Regions from separate parts of the Exiguobacterium sp. s150 genome, predicted to be linked through region 1. Evidence: predicted binding sites of a transcription regulator. Region 1 holds the regulator's gene; the other holds the start of a gene.

What was found. Region 1 encodes NrdR, which represses ribonucleotide reductase genes. Its sites were predicted from a motif close to AACACNATATATNGTGTT; they were not measured.
Region 2: a site for NrdR is predicted at 5,277-5,294, ahead of KNP76_RS00050 (anaerobic ribonucleoside triphosphate reductase). Genes of this name have one in related genera too.

What each region holds. Positions count from the first base shown of each region.
Region 1 covers NZ_JACSMC010000007.1:10,810-25,729, forward strand. The annotation lists gene thrS (threonine--tRNA ligase) at 1-348, opposite strand, end outside; gene dnaI (primosomal protein DnaI) at 653-1,567, opposite strand; gene KNP76_RS05535 (DnaD domain protein) at 1,573-2,925, opposite strand; gene nrdR (transcriptional regulator NrdR) at 2,966-3,433, opposite strand; gene KNP76_RS05545 (hypothetical protein) at 3,449-3,787, opposite strand; gene speD (adenosylmethionine decarboxylase) at 3,929-4,315, opposite strand; gene KNP76_RS05555 (glyceraldehyde-3-phosphate dehydrogenase) at 4,547-5,578, opposite strand; gene KNP76_RS05560 (site-2 protease family protein) at 5,733-6,215, shown strand; gene coaE (dephospho-CoA kinase) at 6,261-6,866, opposite strand; gene mutM (DNA-formamidopyrimidine glycosylase) at 6,879-7,703, opposite strand; gene polA (DNA polymerase I) at 7,724-10,321, opposite strand; gene pnpS (two-component system histidine kinase PnpS) at 10,530-12,257, opposite strand; gene KNP76_RS05585 (response regulator transcription factor) at 12,254-12,958, opposite strand; gene mdh (malate dehydrogenase) at 13,144-14,079, opposite strand; gene icd (NADP-dependent isocitrate dehydrogenase) at 14,110-14,920, opposite strand, start outside.
Region 2 covers NZ_JACSMC010000001.1:1,255-16,174, reverse strand. The annotation lists gene mutS (DNA mismatch repair protein MutS) at 1-1,435, shown strand, start outside; gene mutL (DNA mismatch repair endonuclease MutL) at 1,440-3,245, shown strand; gene KNP76_RS00060 (50S ribosomal protein L25/general stress protein Ctc) at 3,408-4,076, shown strand; gene KNP76_RS00055 (formate/nitrite transporter family protein) at 4,285-5,118, shown strand; gene KNP76_RS00050 (anaerobic ribonucleoside triphosphate reductase) at 5,305-7,155, shown strand; gene nrdG (anaerobic ribonucleoside-triphosphate reductase activating protein) at 7,133-7,588, shown strand; gene KNP76_RS00040 (fumarylacetoacetate hydrolase family protein) at 7,642-8,460, shown strand; gene KNP76_RS00035 (S1C family serine protease) at 8,581-9,834, shown strand; gene KNP76_RS00030 (DoxX family protein) at 9,891-10,235, shown strand; gene KNP76_RS00025 (amidohydrolase) at 10,257-11,354, shown strand; gene nhaC (Na+/H+ antiporter NhaC) at 11,501-12,901, shown strand; gene KNP76_RS00015 (hypothetical protein) at 12,929-14,113, opposite strand; gene KNP76_RS00010 (mandelate racemase/muconate lactonizing enzyme family protein) at 14,192-14,920, shown strand, end outside.

The DNA of each region.
Region 1 (14,920 bases):
GTTGATACGACGGTCCATCTCGATGTCGTAATAGAAGCCGTTCTCGATTGTCGGTCCAATCCCGAGGTAAATCGAGCCTTCATCACCGTAAAGGCGCTTGATTGCTTGCGCCATCAAGTGAGCCGTCGAGTGGCGCATCAAGTCGAGGCCGTCCTCGGAGTCCGGCATGACGAGTTCGATGCGACCGTCTTGTTCGATCGGGCGACGATAATCGATCAATTCCCCGTCAATTTTTGCGGCGAGCGCTTTTTTACGGAGGCCCGGGCTAATCGAACCTGCTACTTCTTCTGCTGTGATGCCGGCTTCGAACTCCTTGACGGCACCGTCTGGAAATGTCAAATGAATCATGTAACTTCCCCTCTCTTTTCATAAAAAAATAAAAAAAGCCCATCCCTATGAAAGGGACGAGCTTTGATTCTCGTGGTACCACCCTCGTTCCCAAGCAGACGCTTGGCTCGAACACACGATAACGAGTGTGACTCGCCGCACGATTGACCCGTGCGGTGCTCGGAGGGAGTAAAACGTTCGGCGTGTCTAGGAAGCTCTCACCAACCTTCCCTCGCTTTGAAACCCGTGACGACGTCTCATGTCCTCTGTCATTGCATCCATTATATGCTATTAGTATAGTCAACCCGTTCGAGAAATACAATCCTTACCGGCGACGATTTTCACCTTTCAACTCGATTTGTGTCGTCGTCGTCGAGATGCGCTGCATGAGCCGTTGCGCTTTCATCTTATTTTGCGGGGATCCGTCAATCGAGAAATGGGTCTCGAGCTCTTCGCCACTGAAGTTCGAACTGTATAGCGTCGGTAACCGGTGCATCATCCGGTACTGCAAGATGATGCCGAACAGCTCGTCGCGCACCCACGGGCTAATCGCCTCGGCCCCGATGTCATCAATCAACAGCACGGGCACGTGTTGGAACGACGTCAAAAACGAATCGAACGAGTCGGTCCGGATTTTCCGTTTCGCTTCCGAAACGAAGCCAGGGGCGTGGACGAGAATCGTCTCGATGTCGGCCACTTTCAACTCGTTGGCGATGGCTGCGAGCAGATACGTCTTCCCGACGCCGAAGCTGCCGTGCAGATACAGACCGTTCACTTTCTGTCTCGTCTTCATCCCGGAGACGAACCGCATCGCCTCACGGAGTGCGATTTTACGGGCGTCATCCGACCAATCGAACGATTCAAAGCTCGCTTCACGCACTTCTTCCGGCAAGAACAGGCTCTTGAACTTTCGGTCCATCTCTTTTTGCCGACGCGCTTGACGATGTTTGACCGTTTCCTCGTAACGGATGGCGACTTGTCCGAGGTCGACATAGAGGACGGGCTGGTGGCCCGGAATGACGGCGTTCGCCTCGATGAGCACCTTTCCGTCCATCTGTTCGGCATACTCGCTCAGTTTCGTGAAGCCGAGCTCGATTGCCGCCTCATCTAGCTCCGGATGTTCCTTTAAGAAGGCGATCACGCCAGGATGGTCGAGGGTACGCCGACGAATCGACTCGTACGCTTCCCGAACTTCTTTCCGATTCATCATCTGGGCGAGCGTCTGATTGATACGTTCCATGTCCCTCATCCTTTCTCTTTCAACTCATTGAGCAACTTGACGAGTTCAGCGTCATCTGGCACCGACGCCTCGAGCTCTTGTTTTCGTTTCTGGTCGTACGAGCGTTGCTCTTTCGCGTCCTCTTCGAGCCACTTCGGCAGTTCGGTCTGCGGCGTCTTGCGGCGTGAGCCGACCGTCGTCCGTTGCACGTTCTCGCGCTTCTGTTGTTTCTTCTCAATCAACGCGTCTTGTGTCGCTTCTTGGTCGAGCGCATCTTTCGCATGCACATACCCGGCCGTCTTCCAGCTCGTGGCGATGCGCATCACGTAATTCTCACTAAGCCGCGTCTGCTTCTTCACTTCGATGCAGTAATAGAACAGTGCGTTGATGACGCCTGGGGCGAGTCCGAGCGTATCGACCATCTCGATGATGAGTTGTTCGTCGCTCTTCGATAATTGCGGCGTCTTCCGAAGCGTCGAGACGTATTGATGCGGATGCGCCGTCTCCATCACGTTCGGATCGTCCAAGTCCCCGAGTTCGGTCTTCGTCAACTCGTTCGCCTTCGCTTTTCGATGCCTTGTCTGCTTCTTCTTCAGCTGGAGCACCATCTGGCGACAGCCGTCTCGCTTCTCTTGTTCGCTGAGCGGCAGGTACGCTTCATGGACGAAATACTCTTTCAACATTTCGGCCATCAACTCTTCATCGATTTGAGAGACGTAGGCGAGTTTCGTGATGGTCTCATCCAACTTTTTCGTGAAAAAGCCTACCGGGAAGTTCGTCAACTTTTTGACGATGTCCATATCGAACGTATAGTTGATCTCGATTTTCGCACGGTCCGGTTTCTCATAGTTTTTTTGCGTGAACGCCATATGGTTGACGCCTTTGACGTCGAACACCTCGTTAAAATCTTTCGTCACTTCGACGATGCCGGCCGGAAGCGGGTCGATCGTGAATCGACCTTGCAACTGTTTGAAGCGGACCTCACCTACCTTGTAGAAGAGAAAACTCGACAACAGGCCGTCGTTCAAGAACGTGTGCGGCGCGAGCGGGACCCGCAACTGATACACGTACTGCGTGACGCGCGCGTCTTTCGTCTTATACGTTCGCACGAGTCCAATCGCTTCGAGCCGGAACAGGCTGTCCGTCAGCTCGTTAATCGAATACTCGAGCATTTCACATAAGGCGCTGTGTGACATATAATTCGATTTCATTTTCCCAGGTTTCAGTTCACTCCAAAGCGTCTGATAGAGCGCGAGCGCTTTTACCCCGATGACCGGTTGATACAGATGATAGAGCGATTGATAGGACTCGCGATCGACGAGCCCCGTGCTCATGATGAGCAGTTCATCGGTCCCAAAGATGGTCCGTTCTTTTTCCATAGTGATTCTCCCCTGAAAAAAGGCGACCAGAAGGCCGCCCTTAGTTGGTCGATTTTTCTTGCTTCATTAAATCTTCTAGTTCTTTAAAGAACACGGAAATATCTTTGAATTGGCGATACACCGAGGCGAAACGGACGTACGCCACTTCGTCGACGCGGGCGAGTTCGTTCATGACGAGTTCGCCGACTTGTTCACTCGGAATCTCGGACTGGCCGAGCGCACGTAACTGTTGTTCGACTTTCGTGACGACACCTTCAAGCTGTTCGAGCGTGACCGGACGTTTCTCACAGGCGCGAATGATCCCGCGAAGCACTTTCTCGCGACTGAACTCTTCTCGATTCCCATCTTTCTTGACGATGATGAGCGGCGTCTGTTCAACCGTCTCGAACGTTGTGAACCGATAGCCGCACTGCTCACACTCGCGGCGACGGCGAATCGAATAAAAATCCTGAACTGGACGGGAGTCGAGCACCCTCGTTCCGTTATGATCACATTTAGGACAACGCATGCTCAAGCCTCCTTATCATTCAACAGTTTTGTTTCCGATGGCTCGGAGCGGGAATTTTTGTTGTAACGCCTCATAATACGTCACCACGATTTGACGAAGGTCTGGACCGAAGCGGCTATCCCGGTTCAACGTGAAGTCGACCGCTGTCCGTCCCCCGTCGACTTGAATGACAGTCGCGAGTGCGTCCCATCCGTCACCTTGAAACGCGAGTTCACCTCGGTCTGCATCGACACGGCGAACCGTCTGCCCTTCTGTCTTGATTGTTTCCTCGAGCCACTTCAAGACGGCGTTCGGAGACGCGGCATAGTAACGGGTGCGCAACGCTTCCTGTTTATGCGAATCATCTGTCTGCATATGTGTTTGAAACTTATCGAATACTCCCATTTTCCACCTCAACAACTCATTTATATACGTTAAGCATATCAAAATTAAGGCGTTAACAAAACAATTAAAAGGGCTGACCGAAAATCGGCCAGCCTCAAAAGGTCAATCTGATTATTTGCTGATTGCCACTTGCGCTTCAGGAACACGGATTGGTCCCATTCCACGATCAAGTTTGACGTCTTCACGCACTTTCGCGTCCAAACCTTCAGCGATATACTGCGACGCTGTAGCCGGATCGATGCGGTCCCCACATGTGAACACATCGACTGATGCGTAGCCATGCTCCGGGAAGCTGTGAATCGTCAAGTGCGATTCTGAGATGATCACGACTCCACTCACACCGTGCGGCGCGAATTTGTGGAAAGCAACTTCACGGACTTCAGCGCCCGAGCGAAGTGCTGCATCGACGAACAAGCGCTCGATGTAGTCGATATCGTTCAATTTGTCGGGATTGCACTCCCAAAGTTCTGTAATAATGTGACGTCCCATAGTATCCATATTAGTGGATCCCCCTTTACATCAATGGTCTCAAAGTAGTTGATGATCACTCACTTTGTGCCTGAATCGCCCACAACCACGGGGGCAAGTTAGTCCAGAGAGGTCCTAACCCTTTAAGTTGCGTTTGTCAGACCAATTGAAGTTCACGAGTTAGAGTGTATCGTGTTTGGGACGTCGTTACAAGACATTTGTTTCATTTCTTTAAAAATATTTTTCGATAAATATATTTTTTTAGGCGTGGGTTTCTTGTTGCCCGATTTGAAGGTAGCTCGCGACCATGTCCAACAAATCGACGACACGGCATGAATAGCCCCATTCGTTGTCATACCACGCGAGTACTTTGACATGGTTCCCTCCAATCACCATCGTCGAATCCGCATCGATGATGGACGAGCGCTCATCGCCATTGAAATCGATGGAGACGAGCGGTTCGGTCGATACACCGAGAATGCCCGTCATCTCCCCATGGGCCGCACGTTCGAACGCTTCGTTCACTTCATCGACCGTCACGTCCCGGCGCAATTCGACGACGAGGTCGACGAGTGAGACGTTCGGGGTCGGCACCCGGAGCGCCATCCCGTTCAACTTACCTTGAAGCTCTGGCAGTACGAGGCCTATCGATTTCGCGGCCCCTGTCGAAGTCGGTATAATCGAAGTACCACAAGCACGGGCCCGACGTAAGTCTTTATGCGGGTTGTCGATGTTGTTTTGGTCGTTCGTGTACGCATGCACCGTCGTCACGAGACCGGTCTCGATCCCGAACGTCGAGTCGAGCACTTTGACGACCGGTCCGAGACAGTTCGTCGTACACGAGGCGTTCGAGATGATGTGGTCGTGCTCCGGTGTGTACTCCCGATCATTGACCCCCATCACGATCGTCCGCACGTCGCCTTTACCAGGCGCCGTCAAAATCACTTTCTTCGCTCCGGCCGTCAAATGTTTCGACGCACCGATGTCTGAATTGAACTTCCCAGTCGCTTCAACGACGATTTCAATGTCGAGCTCGCGCCACGGCAACTTCTCCGGGTCTCGCTCGGCCACGAGTTCGATTCGCTTCCCGTCGACGATAAGCGCATCCCCATGCGCTCGAACCGTCAACCCGAACGGTCCGTGGACCGTGTCATGTTTAATCAAATGCGCCAGCGTCTCGGCTGGATAACTCGCATTGATGGCCACGACCTCATGCCGGCCCTCAAGCATCAATTTCCGGAACACCATTCTCCCGATTCGTCCAAATCCATTGATCGCCACTTTCGTCCCCATTCTAGTTCCCCCTTTTTTCTGCGTTACGACACCATTATAACGGATAATTGGAAGCGTTTTCACTATCAATCGTCACATTTCTTTCACTTTTTTACAGTTTGAGTTTTATAAAAGAGGGAAATTCGTTCTAGAGCTCGGAAAGGAGCAATGTTTTATGTTTGGTTGGGGCGACATCGATAAATTCGTCATTTCATTTTTCATCATCTTGCCGATCGTGACATTGATTCATCAATTCGGTCATTTCTTTTTCGCGAAACTGTTCGGTGGATCACTCGACATGGAGATTGGTACGGGGAAAAAATTATTCAAAGTCGGCCGATTGCAGTTCAATCGCGTCTACTTTTATGATGCGTGGTGTCAATTCACCGATTTAAAAGTGAGCAATCGTCTGACGAGGAGCCTCGTCTACGCCGGAGGATCGCTTTTCAACTTGGCGAGCATCTTAATCGTGAACGGATTCATCTTGGCACGGGAAATCGAACCGACCATTTATACGTATCAGTTCGCCTACTTCTCGTTCTACTATATCTTCTTCTCACTTTACCCGATTTACTATTCCAACGGTCACCCGAGCGACGGTCGCGCCATCTATGACACGTGGCGAAAAGGTAGACCCGAATCCGACCCGCTCAATTAAAAGACGCACCCCTTGTATGAGGATGCGTCTTCACGAAAGAAGGCGTCAGACGCCTTCTTTTTTCGTGTCTCGAAACTGATTGACGAGCCGATCGACTTGAGGCGGCAGTTCACCGAGCGCCCCGTTATTGTTAATCAAGTAGTCCGCTTGATGTTTTTTCTCTTTAATCGGGATTTGGGCATGAATCCGGGCGAGTGCTTCCTCTTTCGTCAAGCCGTTCCGTTCCATGAGCCGCATCAATTGAATCTCTTCCCGGCAATAGACGACGACCGTGTAGTCGACAAGATCGCGCATCGTCCCTTCGAACAAGAGCGGGATGTCGAAGATGACGACCGTCTCGCCCGACTCTGCGTACCCTTTCATCTCTTCGACCATCTCTTCCCGGATGGCGGGGTGCATGAGTTGATTGAGGAGTTGACGTTTCGCATCGTCATGAAAAATCTCGCGCCCGAGCGCCGGTCGATTCAATCGATCCCCGTCGAAACACGCCGGGAACGCTTCACGGACTGCGGCGAATGCTTTTCCATTCGGCTCGATGACCTTACGGGCAATTTGATCGGCATCGATAATCGGGATGCCACGTTGTCGAAACAGGCGTGAGACGGTCGACTTTCCGGTCGCGATCCCGCCTGTCAAACCAATCTTCAACATCTTCTCCACCTCTTACTGTTGGCAGTGCGGACAGTAATGCGTACCCCGTCCGCCTAGTTTCATCTTCTCAATCGACCGGTCGCACTTCTGGCACGGGTTGCCGGTCTGTCCGTAGACGTAAAGTGTCTCTTGGAACGTGCCGGTCGCCCCGTCTGGATTCGTGTAGCTCCGAATCGTGCTCCCACCTCGCTCAATCGCCTCGGTCAAGACGGCAATCGCCTCTTGCCGGACCCTCTCGACTTCAGCATATGACAAGCTCGCTGCCGGTCGGGTCGGATGGACACCGGCCCGAAACAGCGTCTCATCGACATAGATGTTACCGAGTCCGACAAAAATGGATTGGTCAAGCAGCGCCGTCTTGATGGCGCGGACGTTCATCCGGCTCAGTCGTCTGTGTAACGCTTCGGCCGTGACTTCCGGATCGAACGGCTCGAGCGCGAGAAGCGACAGCGGGGGTGTGACGAATAGTTCCTCATTCGTCTTCAACTCCATCGTCCCGAACTTTCGGACGTCATTGTAATGGAGCGTCGTCCCGTCCGTGAACGTGAAGACGACATGCGAATGTTTGACCGGACTGACTCTTTCGTCATGCGGGAAGAATTTCCCTTCCATCCGTAAGTGCGAAACGAGATATCCGTTCGTCAATTTGAATAAGATGAACTTTCCACGCCGCTCGACGTCTAGAATCGTCTCACCGAGCAAGTGCTCGACGAACTGATCCGGCTCGTGCCCACGGATGATTTTTGCGTCAAACACGTCTACGGCTTCAATCGTTTTTCCGGAGACGAACGGCCGTAATCGACGACAGACCGTCTCCACTTCAGGTAGTTCAGGCATAACAAGTTCCTTTCTAGTCTTTATTTTGTATCAAACCACGTCTCGCCGAACGAACCGTCGGCGCGAAGCGGTACATCGAGTTGAATCGTGTGCTCCATCGCCTGTTTGACGAGCTTCTCGAGCGCCTCGGTCTCTTCTTTTGGTCCTTCAAAGATGAGTTCATCGTGCACTTGCAACAATAACTTCGACTGGAGTGTCGAAGTTCGAAGCGCCTGATCGACGTCAATCATCGCTTTCTTGATGATATCAGCCGCTGTCCCTTGAATCGGGGTGTTGATGGCTGTCCGCTCCGCGAACCCACGCAGATTGAAATTGCGTGAATGGATGTCTGGGATGTTGCGACGACGCTTCAGCATCGTCTCGACGTATCCGTGTTCACGTGCCCGTTCAATCGCCTCGTCCATGAATCGTTTCACGCCCGGGAACTGTTCGAAATACGTGTCGATGAACGTTTGCGCTTCTTTTCGACTAATCCCAAGGTTTTGTGACAATCCATAATCACTAATGCCATAGATGATACCGAAGTTGACCGCCTTCGCTTGGCGGCGCATGAGCGACGTCACATCCTCTTTGGCGACTTTGAAAACGTTCGCTGCCGTCGAGGTATGGATGTCTTCGTCATGCAAGAACGCATCGAGCATCTTCTCGTCTTGGGACATGTGCGACATGATCCGTAACTCGATTTGTGAATAGTCGACAGCGTACAGTACCCAGCCCGGTTCGCTTGCTGTGAACGCCTTACGAATCCGGCGTCCCTCCTCGAGTCGAATCGGGATGTTCTGTAAGTTCGGGTTGACCGAAGAGAGACGCCCGGTTTGCGTCAGCGTCTGCGTGTAACGGGTATGAATCTTCCCGTCTTCCTTCACGACTTTTTGCAACCCTTCGACATAGGTCGATTGGAGTTTTCCGAGCTCTCGGTAATGCATGATGTGTTCGATAATCGGATGGAGCGGTGCCAGCTTCTCGAGCACGTCCGCCGCCGTCGAATAGCCGGTCTTCGTCTTCTTGACCGGCGGGAGCGCCAACTTCTCAAATAAGATGACGCCGAGTTGTTTCGGCGAGTTAATATTGAACGCTTCGCCGGCAAGATGGTGAATCTCTGACTCAAGTTGTTCGATCCGGCCACCTAAATCTTGCTCCATCGCCTGCAACGTCGCCACATCGACGTGAATACCGGCCCATTCCATTTCGGCGAGGACCGAGACGAGCGGACGTTCTAAGTCTTCATAGAGCGACGTCTGTTCGTTCTCGACGAGCGCCGCGGCGACATGGTCGAAGAGCGACAAAATCGCCATCGCTTTCTCGGCGAGATGTTGCTCGAGCACGTCACGTTCCGGGATGTGGCGCTTCGCCCCTTTGCCGTAGACGGCATCGTCTTCCGGTAACGTGTGTTCAAAGTGGGCCGCAATCGAATCGAGCGTCGTCCCGCCTGACAAGTTGAGCAAATAACCGGCCACGAGCAAGTCCTCGTACCCGACAAGCTTGAGCCCGTTTCGTTTCAGCTGGATGATCGTCTGTTTCGCATCGAGACAGATCGTCCTGCGCGCTTCATCCGCCAGCCATTCTTTAACGATATCGGTCTTAAGGAGCGAGGCGTCACCGACCGTCACGCCCGCACTCGAGGCGATGGCGACACCGATCATCGGTTCTTCGAAATAATCTTCACGCAGTTGCTCGAGGAACAACACGGCACGCGACAAGTCCTGGGCGTCGAGCTCGATGTGCGTCACCTCCTGCCTCGGGGCAGGTTCGACTGCATCTTCATCCGTTTGAAGCTTGCCGATTAGCGATTTGAATTGCAGGCTCATGAAAAGTGGTTTCACTTTCGAGACGTCATACGGGTGGAACGCCAGCTGGTCGACGTCGACCTCAATCGGTACGTCCGTATGGATCGTGGCGAGCTGTTTCGACAGCTTCGCTTCATGCTCGTTCGCCTCTACCTTCTCTTTTTGTTTCCCTTTTAGTTCAGCCGTGTGGGCATACAACCCTTCGACCGATCCGTAGGCGTTCAATAGCTTCAGCGCCGTCTTCTCTCCGACACCCGGGATACCAGGAATGTTATCCGACTTATCGCCCATGAGTCCTTTTAAATCGATCATCTGGCGCGGGTTCAGACCGTCATAGCGCTCTTTAAAGGCCGTTTCATCCATCGTCTCGACATCGGTGATGCCCCGCTTCGTCAAGTAGACGGTGACGCGGTCATCAATCAGTTGTAACAAGTCTTTATCCCCCGTCACAATCGTCACGTTGTCGAACTCGTCTCGCTTCGAGAGCGTCCCGATAATATCGTCAGCCTCATAGTTGTCGAGCTCGAGCACTTGGATGCCAAACGCCTCACAAATCTCGCGGACGATCGGGAACTGTTCACGTAGCTCACCCGGCGTCTTCTCGCGTCCCCCTTTATAGTCCGCATATGTATCGTGGCGGAACGTCTTCTTCGAGGCATCGAACGCGACAGTGAAATGCGTCGGTCGCTCATCTTCCATCAATTTCAATAGCATCATCGTGAACCCGTACACCGCATTCGTGTTCCGGCCCGATGCATCCGTCATCGGAGGCAGCGCGAAAAATGCACGGTACGTCAGAGAATTCCCATCAAGGAGCAGCAATTTATTCATTCTAGTAACCTCCATTCGCTTCTGACTCCATCATATCATACGGGCACATGCGTTCGAAAAAAAAGACCCTTTTCTAGTGACTAGAAAAGGGTCTCCTTCGCGCCCGTGTGGAGATGAGCACCGGACACGACACGAGATGATGAAGAGGTCTCGTCTATAGAATAGCAAGTCTTTGTTAAGACGGTATGAACAGAACGTGAACTCCTTGTTAAGGCAAGGGGAATTCAATCGTGAACGTCGTCCCTTCCCCTTCCACGCTATCGACTTGAATCGTCGCATGATGGAGGTCGACGATGTGCTTGACGATAGCGAGTCCGAGTCCCGTCCCACCGGAGTTCCGACTCCGCGCCTTATCGACGCGATAGAACCGCTCAAAGATGCGGCTTATCTCTTTCTCGGCGATACCAATGCCATTGTCTTTGACGATCAACCTTCCTATCGCGTCATTTCGTTCGACAGCGATTTCGACCCGGCTGCCTTCCGGTGAATAGTTGATCGCGTTCGCGACGAGGTTTAAAATCACCTGCTTGATTCGGTTCATGTCGGCTTGGAGCATCACTTCCCCGTCGTGCCGCGTCTCGAGTTGAATCGATTTCCGCTCAGCCTTCTGGCTCAAGACGAGACTTACTTCTTCTACAAGTTGATTCAACTGCACTGGCGTGAACTCCAAATGAAAATCTTCCCGTTCGAGCCGCGACAATTCGAGTAAATCTTCGACGAGCATCTGCATCCGAGTCGCTTCTTTTTGAATGATATCGAGGAACTGGTCTCGCAGCTCCGGCACTTCTTTCGCCCCGTCGAGGAGCGTCTCACTGAAGCCACGAATCGACGTGAGCGGCGTCTTCAACTCGTGACTGACGTTGGCGACGAAGTCTTTGCGCATCTTCTCGAGCCGCTTTAGTTCACTAATATCGTTGAACAAGAGAGTCGTGCCACGGAGCATCCCCGTATCGCTGAAGATCGGCGCCGCCGATACCATATACGTCCGTTGATTGAATCCGGTCCGAATCGACAATTGACGCCGATGCGGTTCTTCGGTCAAATAGACGTCTTCGATTAACGTCTCGACGTCCGGACTCGGTAAAATCCCGTGATAAAACTGGCCAATCATCAACTCATCGTATTGGAACATGTCCCGATACGACCGGTTCACGAGCGTGACGATGCCGCGTTCGTCGACGAGTAAAAGACCGGCCCCCATATATTCGATGAGCGATTCGAGCCGTGCCCGCTGGACCGCCTCTCCGAGTGAAATCGTTTCGAGGTTCCGCGCGAGGACGTTAATCGATCCGGCCAGACTCCCCGTCTCGGCATCGTTTCGCAACTCATAGACGCGGGCCCGATAGTTCCCATCGGCGAGTTCGCGCAAGACGATCGTCGCCTCATCGATTGGCCGAATGAATTGGTTCGTCAAATTGTGGAGCACGAACAAGATGATGAAGAATGAAAAGAACAAGGCAAAAGCGATCGTCATCCAAATGCGGTTGTATACACTCTCTAAATCCGAGACGTAACGGATGAAGCTGAGGTACACCGTTTCCTCCGACGACAACGTGATCGGTTTCGTGAACTGAATCAAGTCGTCACGTGTGGCGTTCCCGAACTCCCCGTCACTCGAGATCGTCTCCGGGTCAACGCGATATTCGAACGACCCGACACGGAACGGGGTACCCGCGATGACTTGCATGTTTCGATTGAGCAGTAAGATATCGAAACTGCTCTCGTCATCGATTTGGCCCACATAATCTTGAATCTCGTTCAACTCCCCGCCATCGAGATATAGGGCGGCGAGTTTCGTATCTTCTTTCAAACGGTCGCGCTCCGAGTCCAAGTAGAAATCTTTGAACAGCTGACCGAGCACGATCCCGAGCGTGAGCAACACACCCGTGACAAGCAGGATGAGCGTCGTTAAAAAGCGCGAGCGATACGTCTTCATTCGGACATCGGCTCTTCCATCTTATAGCCGAGTCCACGAATCGTCTTAATATATGACGGTTTCTTCGTCACCGGCTCAATCTTTTCGCGCAAGTGGCTGATGTGCACATCGACGATTCGCGTGTCCCCGACAAAGTCGTAATTCCAAATCGCAGACAAGAGTTGATCTCGCGTCAAGACACGCCCTTTGTTCTTCGCCAAATAAGCGAGGAGTTCGAACTCTTTCGGGGTCAGTTCGAGACGTTCCCCTTTTTTGAACACCTCGTAATTCGATGTGACGATCTTCACGTCACCAATCTCGATGACATCCTCATCGACCGCGGCGACCTCGGCCGGGGCCGAACGTCGAAGAATCGCTTTCACGCGGGCGACGACTTCTCGTGGGCTGAACGGTTTCGTCAAATAATCGTCCGCCCCGAGCTCGAGACCGAGCACTTTATCAAACTCATCATCTTTTGCTGTCAGCATCAAGATTGGAGTATTTACTTTTTGTTGACGCAGTCGCTTGCATACCTCGAGCCCGTCTATCTCCGGCAACATCAAATCGAGCACGATGAGTACCGCGTCTTGTCTCTCCGCAAGCTCAAGACCGGTCTTCCCGTCATGGGCAGTCTCCACTTCAAATCCTGCTTGCTCCAAGTTAAATTTCAACAACGTCGCAATCGACACTTCATCATCGACAACAATCACTTTATCGGCCACACGTGTTCCTCCTCTAATGTCTTCTTCATGTTCCATTTTACAAAGCAATCGCGCCCGACACCAACTTCAAAGCAAATCTTTACAAAAACAAAACAAATCCACGTTCTATCCCAAGTGTAGCACGATCCAATCCGTTTCATCTCCACAAAAAAGTCCTGCCCACGATTGTGGACAGGACTTCCTCGTCATGTAAGGACGTTCAAGACAGACCGGACGGAGTCGGCTGAACGCTGAAGCGCAGCCGTCTCGTCTTCCGTCAACTCAAGTTCGAGCACACGCTCAATCCCGTTCGCGCCAAGAATCGTCGGGACACCAAGGTAGAGGTCGTGGAAACCGTATTCGCCGTCGAGATACGCGATGGCCGGCAAGATTCGACGCTGGTCTTTTAAAATCGCTTCGACCATCTCGACGATGGCGGCAGCCGGCGCATAGTAGGCCGACCCGTTCCCAAGGAGCTGGACAATTTCTCCGCCACCTTTTCGAGTCCGATTCACAATCGCTTCGATTTGGTCATGCGACAACAGTTTCTCGAGCGGGATGCCCCCTGCATACGAATAGCGGATGAGCGGGACCATGTCATCCCCGTGCCCACCGAGCACGAAGCCGGAGACGTCTTTCACCGAGACGTTCAACGCCTCGGCGACGAACGTCCGGAATCTTGCCGTATCGAGGACACCCGATTGTCCGATGACACGTTCTTTCGGGAAGCCCGACTCTTTGAACGCGGCATACGTCATCGCGTCGACCGGGTTCGTCAAGACGATCAAAATCGCATCTGGTGAATATCGTGCCACTTCTTTCGTGACCGCTCGCATCACGTTGGCGTTCGTCGAGACGAGGTCGTCCCGACTCATGCCTGGCTTGCGCGCGATGCCTGCCGTGATGACGACGATATCTGACCCGGCCGTGTCCGCATAGTCTGACGTCCCGGTGATCCACGCATCAAACCCTTGAATCGGCGCCGTCTCTTGCATATCGAGCGCCTTTCCTTTCGTCGGGTTTTCGTTGTCTTTCATATCGAGCAGGACGACGTTACCGAGTTCTTTTTGAGCCAAATACAGTGCCGTCGTGGCGCCTGTGAATCCGCTACCGATCACCGAGATCTTATTGCGACGAATCATTGTGCTCTCCCCCTTGGTTTGGCTGATGTCTTACATGTTTTTGATCAATTCATCCGCAAACTCTGAACACTTCACTTCTGTCGCGCCGTCCATGAGACGGGCAAAATCGTACGTGACGACTTTTGAAGCGATCGTTTTCTCCATCGAGTTGATGATGAGGTCAGCCGCTTCGTTCCAGTTCATATGACGGAGCATCATTTCTCCAGACAAGATGACCGATGACGGGTTGACCTTGTCGAGGCCGGCATACTTCGGTGCCGTCCCGTGTGTCGCTTCGAAAATGGCGTGGCCTGTCACGTAGTTGATGTTCGCTCCAGGTGCGATCCCGATTCCGCCGACTTGGGCAGCGAGTGCGTCCGAGATGTAGTCACCGTTCAAGTTCATCGTCGCGACGACATCGAACTCACGCGGACGTGTCAAAATCTGTTGCAAGAAGATGTCGGCAATCGAATCTTTTACGATGATTTTACCTTCTGCCTCGGCTTTAGCTTGTGCATCGTTTGCAGCCGCTTCGCCTGACTCTTCTTTGATGCGGTCATACTGTGCCCATGTGAAGACTTTGTCGCCGTATTCTGCCTCAGCGAGCTCGTAGCCCCAGTTTTTGAAGGCGCCTTCTGTGAACTTCATGATGTTGCCTTTATGGACGAGCGTGAGCGATTTACGGTTGTTCGCGATCGCGTACTCGAGCGCGGCACGAACAAGGCGTTTCGTTCCTTCAGACGAGACCGGCTTGATGCCGATACCAGATGTTTCTGGGAAACGGATCTTGTTGACGTTCATCTCTTCTTTCAAGAAAGTAATCAACTTCTTCACTTCGTCGCTGCCTGATGCGTACTCGATC
Region 2 (14,920 bases), on a different contig from region 1:
AGCGGTGACGGCGTCAAGGCTTCGTCAAATTGATGCGGAACTCGATTCGTTTGAGGAATTAGCGGAATTGCTTCACCGAGCGCTCGTCGACGCACCGCCCATCTCGACGAAGGAAGGCGGCATGATTCGAGAAGGGTATTCGAGCGAGCTCGACGAACTGCTCGAAGCGAAAGCGAACGGGAAGACGTGGATTGCCAACCTTGAACAACAAGAGCGTCTTGCGACCGGAATCAAGTCGCTCAAAATCGGTTATAACCGTGTGTTCGGTTACTATCTTGAAGTCACGAAAGCGAACGCGAAGCTGCTCGAGGAAGGGCGGTATGAACGGAAACAGACCCTAACGAACGCCGAGCGTTACGTCACACCGGAATTAAAAGAAAAAGAGGCGCTCATTCTTGGGGCCGAAGAGAAGAGTTGCACGCTCGAGTATGACTTGTTCGTGGCACTTCGAGACGAGGTCAAGCGCGAGACGAAACCGTTGCAGCGGCTTGCCCGTTCGCTCAGTGAACTCGACGTCTTGCTCAGTCTCGCCATCGTCGCCGAAAAACGGGATTACGTTCGCCCGACGACGGCGAAACATGTTCAAATCGACCGCGGCCGCCATCCTGTCATCGAGACGGTGCTCGGGCGCGGCGAGTACGTCGCGAACGACTTGACGCTTGACGACTCGCGGCGGATGCTCCTCATCACGGGACCGAACATGTCCGGTAAGTCGACGTACATGCGTCAATTCGCACTCATCGCCATCATGCATCAGATCGGTTCGTTCGTCCCGGCCGAAGCGGCCGAGCTCCCATTGTTCGACCGTATCTTCACGCGAATCGGGGCAGCCGACGATTTAGTCAGCGGCCAGTCGACGTTCATGGTCGAGATGACCGAGACACGTCAAGCCGTCACGGAAGCGACGGAACATAGCCTCATCTTGCTCGATGAGATTGGACGCGGGACGTCGACGTATGACGGGATGGCGCTCGCGCAAGCGATCGTGGAATATATCGCGGCCACGATCGGCGCGAAGACGCTCTTCTCGACCCACTATCACGAGTTGACCGTGTTGGAACAGACGATCTCGACGCTAGAGAACGTGCACGTCCGCGCAGTCGAACGTGATGGTCGCGTCGTCTTCTTGCACGAGGTCCACCCAGGCAAGGCGGATAAATCGTATGGGATTCACGTCGCCGAGTTGGCCGACTTGCCGGCAGATTTGATTGACCGGGCCCGGTCCATTTTAGAGCACCTCGAAGCCGAACCGGCGCCGGATGAAGCGAAGCGAGAAACACGCCCGACAAGTGAGACGGATGTGGCCCAGCTGTCCTTGTTCGAGAAATCGGACAGTTTAACAGACGAACTGCTCGCGCTCGATTTACTCGCCATGAATCCGATTGAGGCGATGCAGGCGCTCTATGCGCTACAACAAGCTGCGAAGAAAGGATGAGACGATGGGAATCATTCAAGAACTCCCTGAACAGTTAGCCAACCGAATCGCGGCGGGCGAGGTGGTCGAGCGACCCGCCTCGGTCGTCAAAGAACTCGTTGAGAATGCGATTGACGCCGGCGCGACGAAGATTGAGGTCGAGCTCGTCGAGGCCGGGATTCGGCTCATCAAAGTCCGGGATAACGGACACGGATTTTATGAAGATGACGCACCGCGCGCTTTTCTCCGTCACGCGACGAGCAAGATTCGCGACGAGCATGACTTGTTCCGCATCCGAACGCTCGGTTTCCGAGGCGAGGCCCTCGCGTCGATTGCCTCGGTTAGCCACGTTACGCTCAAGTCACGCCGCGCTGAAGAGGTCGGATTTGAGATGACGCTCGAGGGAGGGGTCTTGACCGAGACGAAGCCTGCGGCAATGAACGTCGGAACGGAGATCACGGTCAGCCAGCTGTTTTACAATACGCCGGCCCGGTTGAAATATTTGAAGACATCGGCGACCGAACTCGCGAGCATCACGGATACGTTGAATCGTATCGCCCTGTCTCATCCGGAGGTTCGTCTTGCAGCCTATCATGAAGACAAGGAGTTGTTGCGGACGAACGGAAACGGTGACCTTAAACAAGTGATGCTCGCCATCTATGGACGCCAAGTCGCCTCTCAAATCGTGACGGCGTCGAGCAAGACGAACGACTATAGTTTGAGCGCGTATCTCGTCCGTCCGGAAGTGACCCGTTCGAATAAACAATACGTGACGCTCATCTTGAACGGACGCAGCATCAAAAACTTCGCCCTCACCCAAAGCGTCCTCGAAGGCTATCACACGCTACTCCCGATCGGCCGTTACCCCATCGCTGTGCTCGAAGTGAACATGGACCCGATGTTGATCGATGTCAACGTTCACCCGACGAAGCGCGAAGTCCGGCTCTCAAAAGAAAAAGAGTTATGTCAATTGATTCGAGACACGGTCCAACTGACGCTTCGTGAGCAACGCCTCATCCCGACGGTCCAACCGAAACCGAAAGTGGAACGCGCCCAGACGGAACAAGCGCGACTCGACTTTACCGTCGAGCGCTCGCCTGAAGTGAAAGAAGAGCCGGCATGGAACTACCCGATACCACGTGAACCGATCACGTCGCCGAGCCAGTGGGCACCAACGCCTTTGAACAAGGAAGTCTCGCCGAGGCACGAGCCTGATTCGGAGGCCACCCCGATGAAACAGAAGAAGGAGCGGCTCCCCGAGCTCGACGTCATCGGGCAATTACACGCGAGTTATATCGTCTGTGGCGGCGAGGACGGCATGTACGTCATCGACCAGCACGCCGCGCAAGAACGGATCAAGTATGAACTGTTCTATGAACAACTCGGGAATCCGGGGAAAGAGTACCAGCTACTCTTGTTACCGCTCACGCTCGAATTCACCCAGCAAGAAGCGCTCGCCATCGAAGAAGTGCTGCCGCTCTTAGAAGAGGCCGGGATTCAACTCGAGCCGTTCGGGGGGAACACGTTCCTCGTCCGAGAGATTCCGACGTGGTATCCGCAACACGACCTTGAAGGAACGGTTCGGGATTTAGTCGAGATGGCGATTCGCGATCGTTCGATTGACCTTGCCAAATATCGCGAGGAGGCGTCCATTTTGATGGCATGCAAACGTTCGATTAAAGCGAACCATCCGTTGAACGTCGAGATGATGCGCCAACTGATTCACGACTTGTCGGAGACAGCGTCGCCTTACACGTGTCCGCACGGTCGCCCAATCCTTGTTAAATGGAGTACGTACGAACTTGAGAAACTGTTTAAGCGTGTCATGTGACAACGTTGTAATCTTTTTTAACGGTCTGTAACGTTTACCCGATGCGTGACGTGGGAACATTATACACATGTCGCTCAACGCATCGAGGTTGAGAGGTGGCTCTTTCACTGCCTCACCCTCAAGATGTAGACATGATCCATTAACCAGTAGGGGGAAAAGATTATGGCAGACAAGCTTAATGTAACGAAACGAGAGTTACGACCACGATCGGTCCGTGCAAACTTACGCAAAGAAGGAAAAGTGCTAGGTGTCGTTTACGGCTACAAAGTCGAGAGCACACCAGTCGCGTTTGAAGAGATGGCACTTCGTAAAATCCTTCGTGAGCATGGTGATAACGCCTTGATCGAACTCAACATCGACGGCAAGAAAGTGAACACGCTCGTTCACGGGACAGAAGTTGACCCGTTCACGAACGAGTATAAGCACGTCGAGTTCATGGCCGTGAAGATGGACGAAGCAACAGAAGTCGAAGCGGACGTCACGCTCGTCGGCGACGCGAAAGGTGTCAAAGAAGGCGGCTTCTTGGCACAAACGCTCTATAAAGTCACGGTATCGGCCACACCTGCCAACATTCCAGAGCGCATCGAACTCGATGTATCTGAACTTGGCATCGGTGACTCGGTGACGGTAGCGGACATTCCAGAAAACAAAGACTACGAGGTTGTCTCGGATGGCGAACTTCAAATCGCATCGGTTAATGAGCCGGTATCACTTGAAGAGCTTGAAGCAGACACAGATACTACGCAAGAAGGTGAAACTGAAGCGACTGAAGAAGTGTCGGCTGAAGCATCTTCGGAAGAGTCTGAAGAGAAGTCTGAAGACAAAGAATAAGCTCGATCGAACGACCCTTTGCGAAGGGTCGTTTTTTTCGTCACAAATCCGACATATGTAAACGATTACGATGTGAAAAATGTGTCAACATGGTCTAAGGTCGATTGCAATTTATTGGATTCGGGCTTATATTGTTAATGATTTCACATGTTCGTTCTTATTATAAAGGTTCATTCAAACAGAAAGAAGGGTTTGTGACATGGCATCAATGGAAATCCATGCACTTGAATCATTACGGAAGAAAGCCCAGGCGTCATCGCACATGATTCATTATCGGCCAATGGAATACTTTTTACGGGCGATGCTCGCCGGGATCTTTATCGGGTTCGCCGCCATCTTCACACTAAAAGTCGTCAATGGCATGTATCTGCTTGATTCGCCGTTCACGACGCTCATTGGCGGCTTTTCGTTCGGGATCGCACTCGTCATGATCATTTATGGGGGAGCTGAGCTGTTCACGGGGAATACGATGTACTTCACGACGTCGACGTTGCGCGGATATACGACGCTCAGTGATACGATGCTCGTCTGGTTATTGTGCTTTGTTGGGAATGCAGTCGGCGGAATTTTGTTCGCCATATTGCTTGCCCCGACCGGAATCATTCAAGAACTTGGGATGAACAACTGGTTGTTCGCCGTCGTCGAGAGCAAGATGCACCATACGACGGTCGAGATTTTCTTCCGTGCCATCTTCTGTAACTGGATGGTTTGCCTGGCGATTTTCTTGCCGAAACAAATGAAAAATGAATTTGCGCAAATCTTCTCGATGATCTTCCTAGTCGCGGTCTTCTTCGCTTCAGGATTCGATCATGTCATCGCGAATTTCGTTTTGTTCGCGCTCACGCTCGTCGTCCCGCACCCAGAGACAATCAGTTTCGCCGGGGCGATTCACAACTTGGTTCCGGCGACGTTCGGAAACATCATCGGAGGTGCCTTGTTCATGGGGGCCATCTATACGTGGTTGAACGCGAAAGGATTGCGGGAAGCCCAAGAGTCAGAAGAAGTCGAGTTGACGATCGTCAAACCTGCTAAAGAAGTATGACTTATATCACGAATCGTAACAGTCGAGTCCCTGCCTAGGGTTCGGCTGTTTTTTGTCATGTTTGCCCTATAAAGATGTCACAAAGTCGTCCCGCATAAATGCCTGCGAACGTGACATAATCTATATATAGATGATTAGTTCGCTGTTTACAGCGAATGGATTCAATATATAGTGAGGTGTTGCAGGGTGAATTTAATTCGATTGTATGAAGATGTCTGTGTCCTCCCTGACCAGGATTTGGTCCAAGAAAACGCGAACGTGGACGGCAAGTCGCCGCTCGGGAAGCTGGCTCGCTTGTCCTCGGAAGTGTCAAAAGAACTCGCGACGACGTACTTGTTGTCCGAACGCTCGCGACGTGCGGTCGCCGATAATTTTTTATACATTCACGATGCAGACTATTACGTGACGGGCTCAACGACGTGTTGCCAAATTCCGCTCGGTGACTTGCTAATGAACGGCTTTCACACCGGACATGGGACGATTCGGCCCCCGAAAGACATCCGGTCGGCGATGGCACTCGCCTCGATTATCCTTCAGGCGAACCAGAACATGCAGCACGGAGGACAGGCGTTCCCAATGTTTGACGTTGATTTAGCTCCCTATGTGGAGAAGACGTATGAACGTCACCTCGAACGACTCCGTCATCTCCCGGTCGAGTTGACGGACACCGAGATGCGTACGATTGCGGAAGAAGAGACGATTACGGCGACGTATCAAGCGTGCGAGGCGTTCATCCACAACGCCAACTCGATGCATTCCCGTGGCGGTGGGCAAGTTCCGTTCGTTTCCATCAACTATGGGACGGATACGTCACGATGGGGCCGAATTTTTATTCGGGAACTGTTACGCGCGACCGAACGCGGTCTCGGGAATGGCGAGACACCGATCTTCCCGATTCAAATTTTTAAAGTAAAAGAAGGCGTCAACTTCCATGAGGGAGACCCAAACATCGACTTGTTCAAACTCGCTTGTCGAGTGACAGGGAAGCGGCTGTTCCCGAACTTTTCCTTCATCGACGCCCCGTTCAACGCGCAATACAATGACGGTACGCCGGAGTCCGAGGTCGCCTATATGGGTTGCCGGACACGCGTGATGGGCAATCGGCACGGCGCTGAGACGTCGATCGGACGGGGAAACTTGTCGTTCTCGACACTGAACTTGGTAAAGATGGCCCTCGTTTCATCTGACATCAAAGCGTTCTATCGTATGCTCAACGACTATTTCGACATCGCAATCGAGCAATTACGCGACCGGTTCGAATACCAGTGCAAACGCCGAGCCGATGAATTCCGTTTCCTTTACGCACAACATGTTTGGCGTGGCGGCGAGACGCTCGCTCCGGATGACGAGGTCCGCGACGTATTGAAGCAAGGTACACTCTCGGTCGGTTTTATCGGGCTGGCCGAGACGTTACAGGTTCTATTGGGGTCGACCCATGCCGAGTCGCGAGAAGCTGAACGACTTGGCCTAGAGATCGTGACGCATCTAGCCGAGCGGGTGAAAGAAGCGGCCGACCGATATGATCTAAACTTCTCGCTCCTTGCGACCCCGGCGGAAGGGTTGTCCGGCAAGTTCGTCGTGAAAGATCAGGAAGCGTTCGGGATGATTGAAGGCGTGACTGACCGCGCGTTCTACACGAACTCGTTCCACGTGCCAGTCTATAAAGATGTCTCGATTCGTGAAAAAATTAGAATTGAGGCGCCTTACCATGCCCTTTGTGACGCTGGCCATATCACGTATGTCGAAGTCGATGGTTCCCTTGCCCATAATTCGGAAGCCGTCGAGGCAATCGTTAGACTGATGCGTAAACATGACATTGGCTATGGGTCGATCAATCACCCGGTCGATCGTTGTGGGAATTGCGGACTTGAAGGCATCATTGATGAAGCATGCCCGACTTGCGGGGAGTCCGAGCAAATTGAGCGTATTCGCCGTATCACAGGATATTTGGTCGGCACAATGGATCGATGGAACTCGGCAAAACGGGAAGAAGAACGAGCGAGGGTGAAACATGATGCGCGTCCTATCCGTCATTGAAGATTCGGTCGTCGACGGGCCGGGAATCCGTACCGTCGTCTTTACAGCGGGCTGCCCGCATCACTGCCGAGGCTGTCACAACCCGGAGTCATGGAATCCAGCCGGCGGGGAAGAGGTGTCAGTTGAGACACTTCTAGAACAGATCCAAGTGTCTGGGTGGGACGGGGTTACCGTTTCAGGCGGTGAACCGTTTATGCAACCGAAAGAGTTGGCGGCTCTCGTTCGGGGCTGCAAGCGATTGGCAAAAAACGTTTGGGTTTATACCGGGTATACGCTTGAGTTACTTGAACAGATGAATGACGAACACGTGACGGACGTGCTCAATCAAGCCGACGTGCTCGTCGACGGGAAATTCATCGAGTCCCTAAAGGACCGATCGCTCCGGTTTCGAGGTTCGAGCAATCAGCGCATCATTTTTTTGAACAAAGTGTGATCGGGGCGAATCGCCTCGATTTTTTGTATACTCATAAAAAAGGGGGAATTTACATGAAATGGTGTACATATGAACGTGACGGGGAAGTAGCGATTGGGATCGTCGAAGGGACGAACGTGTATGACGTCAGTAATCAATTACATACGAACGCATTGTTAGAAGTCATCGCCCGTGAGTTCGAGCCAGACGTCGACCTAGACGTCGCACCGCGCTATCCGCTCGAATCGGTCAAACTGCTCGCACCGTACCGTCCGCTCAAAAACGTCATCTGTATCGGAAAGAATTACGAAGAACACGTGAAAGAGATGGACACGGCAGGGGCCGGGAAGCTCGTCATCTTCACGAAGGCGCCGACATCGGTCGTCGGTCCAGACGCAGTCGTCGAACGACATCCGGAGCTGACCGACCAGCTCGATTATGAAGGGGAGCTTGCCGTCATTATCGGCAAGTCGGGCCGCGATATCGAACACGTCGAGGAACACATCTTCGGCTACACGGTCTTAAACGACATTACGGCGCGAGACGTGCAAAAACAACACGTCCAATTCTTCCGCGGCAAGTCGTTTGATACGTTCTGTCCGATTGGCCCTTACGTCGTCACACCGGACGAGCTCTCATTCCCGCTCACGATCGAGACGACCGTGAACGGGGAACTTCGACAAGCCGGCACGACCGCCGACATGATTCGGCCGATTGAAGAATTGATTCGGACGCTGTCAAAAGGAATGACGCTCGAAGCCGGGGACATCATCGCGACCGGAACGCCTGCTGGTGTCGGCCATGGGATGAAACCACCTGTCTATTTACAGACAGGCGACACGGTCGAGGTATCCATCTCGGGGATTGGTTCGCTACGAAATATCATCGTCTAACACATTGACGCAAATTGTGAAGAATCTTGTAAACGCTCCGTCAATTCTCGATGAGCGGATCGGTTCCGATTATAATCAACATAGAGATTAGAGGAAACATCATTGAGGAGATGAATCAATATGGAACGAAATGATCACACACCTGAAGATAAACGACGCGACGAATGGCTCGACACGGAAATCGGGTCATCGACACGTTCGCCCGAACCACCGCGAGTGGAACGGCCGGCGAGACCGTCCTTCCTCGGACGGATGTTCCCGGGATTTGTCGGAGGGGTCATCGGGGCGCTCGTGACCGGGGCGGTCGCGTTCCCGTTTCTCGACCAACCGGTGTCGAACGTGAACGATACGGCCGTCACCTCGGAAGGGACACCGCTTCAGACGTCCTCGAACGTCGGGGACACGTCGGTGACGGATGCCGTCGCTGCCGCGCAACCGGCCGTCGTGACCGTGAACAATTTCGCGACGCAAGGTTTCTCGAGCCAGTCGGTCGAGGCCGGTGTCGGCTCTGGGGTCATCTATAAAAAAGAAGGCGACGCTGCATATATCGTCACGAACCATCACGTCGTCAACGGGGCTGACCGATTGACGGTCACGTTTAACGATGGGAAGACGGCGGATGCGACACTTATGGGCAGTGATGCGACGTATGACTTGGCCGTCTTGAAAGTCGATGCGGCCGACGTGCCAGCCGTCATCAATATCGGTAAGTCCGGCGAGTTGAAGCCAGGACAGACCGTCATCGCCATCGGCAACCCACTCGGTCAGTTCGAAAACTCGGTGACGCGTGGTGTCGTCTCGTCGACGTCCCGACTTGTACCGGTCGACACGGATGAGAACGGACAAGCCGATTTCAACGCCGAGGTCATTCAGACCGATGCGGCCATCAACCCTGGTAACTCAGGCGGCGCCCTCATCAATGAGGCGGGTCAATTGATTGGCATCAACTCGATGAAAATCGCGACAGATGCCGTGGAAGGGGTCGGCTTCTCGATTCCAATCGATATCGCCTTGCCGCTCATCAACCAAATCGAGCAGACGGGCGAGGTGAACCATCCGTCGCTCGGGGTCTCGCTCCGCGACGTGTCGGAGTTTCCGCCTGGATACTTGACCGAACAGATCAACTTACCGGAATCGGTGACGAACGGGACGATTATCATCGATGTGCAGGCGAACAGTTCAGCAGCACGAGCCGGACTTCAAGCCCGTGACGTCATCGTCAAAATCAACGACCAGGACGTCTCGTCGTTCATCGACCTCCGGAGCGAACTCGTTCGCGATACGGACGGGACGGTGTCAATCGAGTACATTCGTGACGGTCAGACCGAGACGGTGGACGTCGAGATTCAAAATGCGAACGGTTCAGCACTCTAAAAGGTGGGCATCTTGCCCGCCTTTTTTGATATGCTTAGAAAAAAGGAGGGATTCATTTGCTTCGTATCTTCTATGGCATATTATTTTTAGGCGCCGGCGTCATGCATTTCGTCAACGAGCGTGCCTTCATGTCCATCATCCCGAAGGCTTGGCCGTTCAAACGGTTCATGGTCCAAGTGAGCGGCGTGATCGAGATTGTGTACGGGACGTTGCTGCTGCTGAATCGGGGCACACGGTTCGTCAAGCGGACGGGACCGGCCTTCTTGCTCGCCGTCTTCCCGGCGAACATCAACATGGCGCTGAAACCGTCGCGAATCGGCGGAAAGACGATCCCGAACTGGGTAACGTGGCTCCGTTTACCGCTGCAATGGGTGCTCATTAAAGGAATTAAAAAAATTTAGTACATACGGAGGGGGAAAGTCATGGCTACGAACGTATTGACGTGGTTCGACCACTTTCACACGCATCCGGAAGTGAGCTGGAAAGAAGTCGAGACGACGAAGACGATTGCAACGATCTTGACCTCGCTCGGCGTATCGCACGACACGTTCGATGACGTCACGGGCGTGTTGGCAGAGATTGGGGACGGCGAAGACGTCATCGCCGTCCGGGCCGATATCGATGCGTTATGGCAACAAGTCGATGGGACGTTTCAGGCAAACCATTCGTGTGGTCACGACGCGAATATGAGCATGGTGCTCGGCGCGCTCGATCTTTTGAAAGATGAGCCGTTACAAAAACGGATCCGCTTTATCTTCCAACCGGCAGAAGAGCAAGGCAACGGGTCGCTCGCGATGATTGAGAAAGGCGCCTTGATCGATGTGACGGAACTATACGGAATCCATCTGCGTCCAATCGAGGAGCTCGCGCTCGGTCAGTTCGCGGCGACGATTCAACACGGGGCCGCCATCTTTTTAAGAGGCAAGGTCATCGGCGACGACGCGCACGGGGCACGTCCGCACCAAGGACAAAACGCGCTCGACGTCATGTTCACGATTCATCAACAGTTGAAAAACATCTATCTGTCGCCGTTCGAACCTCATTCTGTGAAGTTGACCGGGGTGCAGGCCGGCAGCGACAACGTGAACATCATCCCTGGGAACGCCACGTTCTCGATTGACGTACGGGCCCAATCGAACGAGGAATTGCTCGCCTTGCGTGACCGGGTCGAGACAATGCTGCATCAGATTGAATCGCTTCACGGGGTGACGCTCGAGTGGGAGTGGCAAGACTTCACACCTGGAGCCGTCGTCGGCAAACGCTCGAGCCGGCATGCGACGGATGCGATCACGAGTCGGTACGGAAAAGAGGCGCTCGTCGAACGGATCGTGACGTCCGGGAGTGATGATTTTCATTTTTATACGGTGAAAAAAACGGAACTCGACGCAACGATGATTGGCATCGGCGCCAACTTGACGCCGGGGTTGCATCATCCGCACATGACGTTCGATCGGTCGGTTTTACAGGAAGGGGCAGTCTTGTTGGCGGATACGTTGCGCCGGGCTGCCACGGAAAAATGAGACGGAAGCGAATCGCTTTCGTCTTTTTGTTATTGCCAACGTCTAATGTAAGCGTTATCATAATCCTATTAGCGACAATATAACGACAATTCTGAATTATTCGCTAACGGGGAGGAAATTGGATGGAACAGGGGAACAAGCAAGAAATGAAACTCGGATGGGCGCTCTTGCCGCTACTTGTCATGATCGGGGTCATGCTCGTGGCGATTGTATTGCTCGAGCAAGGACCACATATCCCGCTCATCATCGGGACGGCGGTGGCATCGATGGTCGCCTACAAGCATGGCTTTAAGTGGAAAGAGATTGAAGAGATGATGTACAAAGGGATCCGGCTCGCCTTGCCGGCGGTCGTCATCATCATTCTCGTCGGTTTGACGATTGGGGCATGGATTGGGGGTGGCATCGTCGCGACGATGATTTATTACGGCTTGACGATTATCTCGCCGGCTTATTTTCTCGTCACGATCTGTTTGATTTGTGCGGTCGTCGCATTATCGATTGGAAGCTCATGGTCGACGATGGGGACGATTGGTGTCGCTGGCATGGGGATTGGACTCAGCATGGGGATTCCGGCAGCGATGGTCGCGGGGGCGGTCATTTCCGGTGCCTATTTCGGGGATAAAATGTCACCGCTGTCGGATACGACGAACTTGGCTGCCGGCTTGACGCATACAAACTTGTTCGAACACATCCGTCATATGCTCTATACGACGGTTCCGGGCCTTTTAATCGCGCTCGGTGTCTACTTTTGGCTCGGCAGACGGTTTAGCGAGTCGGGGACCGATTCATCAGACATCACTCAGACGCTCGCGATCTTGCAAGACAGCTTCTTCATTTCACCATGGCTCTTGTTGATCCCGCTCGCGGTCATTGTACTCGTTGCGAAAAAAGTGCCGGCGATTCCGGCCCTCGTCGTCGGGATCGCGCTCGGGTTTCTCGCTCAATATGTCATTCAAGGCGGGACGCTCGCGGACAGTGTCGGGGCGTTGCAGAGCGGATACGTCATCAATACGGGGAACGAACTCGTCGACAACTTGTTCAGTCGAGGCGGGTTAGACGCGATGATGTATACCGTGTCGATGACGATTGTCGCGATGACGTTCGGCGGAATCTTGGAATATTCGGGTATGCTCCAGTCGATTATGAATCAAATCGTGAAGCTTGCGAAGACGGCCGGTTCGATGATTGCGTCGACGATTTTGGCAGGGTTCGCGACGAATGCCACATGTTCCGAGCAATACATATCGATTGTCGTACCGGCTCGCATGTTCGCCGGTGCTTATGAGAAGATGGGGCTTCAATCGAAGAACTTGTCGCGTGCGCTCGAGGACGGGGGGACGCTCACGTCCGTCTTTATCCCATGGAACACATGTGGCGTGTTCATCCTCGGAACGCTCGGCGTCGGGGCGTTCGAATACGCGCCATACGCTGTGTTGAACTTCATCGTCCCAGTCATCTCGGTCATCTATGCGTTTACTGGCTTCACAATCGCGAAGCTCCATGTGTTACAGACTGTCCCACCGGATGATCAGCGACAAGCGCAATAAACAAGGACGCGTCGTCTGACGCGTCCTTTACGTTGGTAGCTTGAATTTATAAACGGAACGAGGCCTTCCTTGCGCATAACTCATCTCTTCGCCAATCACCTCGACGTAGCCGGCATCAAACAGCTTTTTGATGAGCCGTTCCGTCGTCCGGCGCGACACGTGAAGGTAAGCGGTCATCTCTTTGGCGGTAAACTCATGTGTCTGTTTGGCGAAGCCGATAATTTTACTCACGTTCGCCGGACTGATTCCGAGTCGTTTCATCAAGTCGAACGCCCGGTCTTCTGTCACGCGGTACGCGATTGTTTCGTCTGTTCCGGGGAACGACAACTTTTTCGACGCGTCGATGATTCGGATCGGGTGATGCGTCGAGGCTGAGATGGCGATTGTCGCGTGATCATGGGCCGTCTGATAGTCAGGCCCATACCCGATTCCGATTTTTGTCTCCTCATCGGAAGGGGCGAGTGTCTCGATTTGTAACGCCCGTTCAATCACACCTTTTGTGGTGAGGAGTGAGGTCGTGTCGGAATGGACCTCGACATGCCCGTGATGTGGCAACGCGGCAAGGTAGGTTTGAAGCCCAGGCGTCGTCGAGGCATAGAGCACAACGGCGAATTGGGCCGCATCGGCCTGGGCGTGCCGGACCCGCTCGATCAGCTTTTCAACGTGAACGACAATCGTACGTGTCGGTTCGATCATGAGCTGGCTGTTATATCCGGCATCAAGCAACTCGTGATGGACGCGCTCGATGCTCGTCACGGCAAGCGAGGCGTCATGAGGTTGCTTCGACGCATGAAACGTGAACACGTCCGTAAAGGAGACGTCGGGATCGATTTTCATGACGTTCGGTCGAGCCATGTCCGGTAAAGAGGCGAAGATTGACGCCAATCGTTCCGGATCGTTCACATCCATCGTCAAGCGATCGAGCGGGACGTGCTGCGTAACGCTCGCATGTAAAAGTGTCGTCAAAAGCACCGTCTCGTCTTGGACGACGTGATGCGCGAGTGTTTCCTTCAAATAGGGAAGGGCGTATGCATACGGGAACGAACCGGAGAAGAAGACGGCGTCGAACGATCCGAGCTGTTGTGCGATGGTGGCCGCTTCTTTCGGATGGTGATAGATGAACGGACTGAACCGGACGTCATCGAACGAGACGGCGCGCATGAGGGTCGAGACGAACGTGTCGGACCCGACGAGCGCGAGATGGATGGCCATGAAAACTCCTCCTTGCAATTTAACGACTATTTAACGACAATATAACTAACGATACGACAGAAGTAAAGGAGCTTATGTATGAAAATTGAGAAGATTGAAGTGTTTGCCGTCCGTTTCCCACTAAAAGTCCCATTCGTCGTCAGCTATCACCGCTATGAGGATATGCCGTCCGTCATCGTCAAATTGACGAGTGCTTGCGGTCGTGTCGGATACGGCGAAGCGGTCGCCGATGAGCATGTTACCGGTGAGTCGCTAGAGAGCACGATTTCAATCATCCATCGCTTGCTCGGACCACAGTTGATTGGGGAGAACCCGATGCATATGGAACGGATTCACGATGTGATGGACCGGTCCATCCGGGACGTGCCCGCCGCGAAAGCGGCACTCGACATCGCGTGCCACGACCTCGTCGGGAAGAAGCTTGGTCTTCCGGTATACGACTTGATCGGTGGGCGTTATCATGACGCCTTCCCCGTGACGCATGTCCTCAGTATCGGTGACCCGGATGCGATGGCCGAGGAAGCGAAGCAGCAACTCGATGCCGGTTACACGTCCATCAAGATGAAAGTCGGGGTCGACGTCGCCTCTGACGTCGCGCGCGTCGCCGCGGTCCGACGCGCGGTCGGACCGGACGTCCCGATTCGCGTCGACGTGAACCAAGGCTGGGAGAATGCCGGGAAGACGCTACAGTCGATGCAGCAGCTCATCCCGTATGCGCTCGACTGGATCGAACAGCCGGTTCGGGCCGACGATTTCGAGGGGATGGCCGAAGTGAAAGCGAAGAGTGTCGTCCCGATCATGATTGAT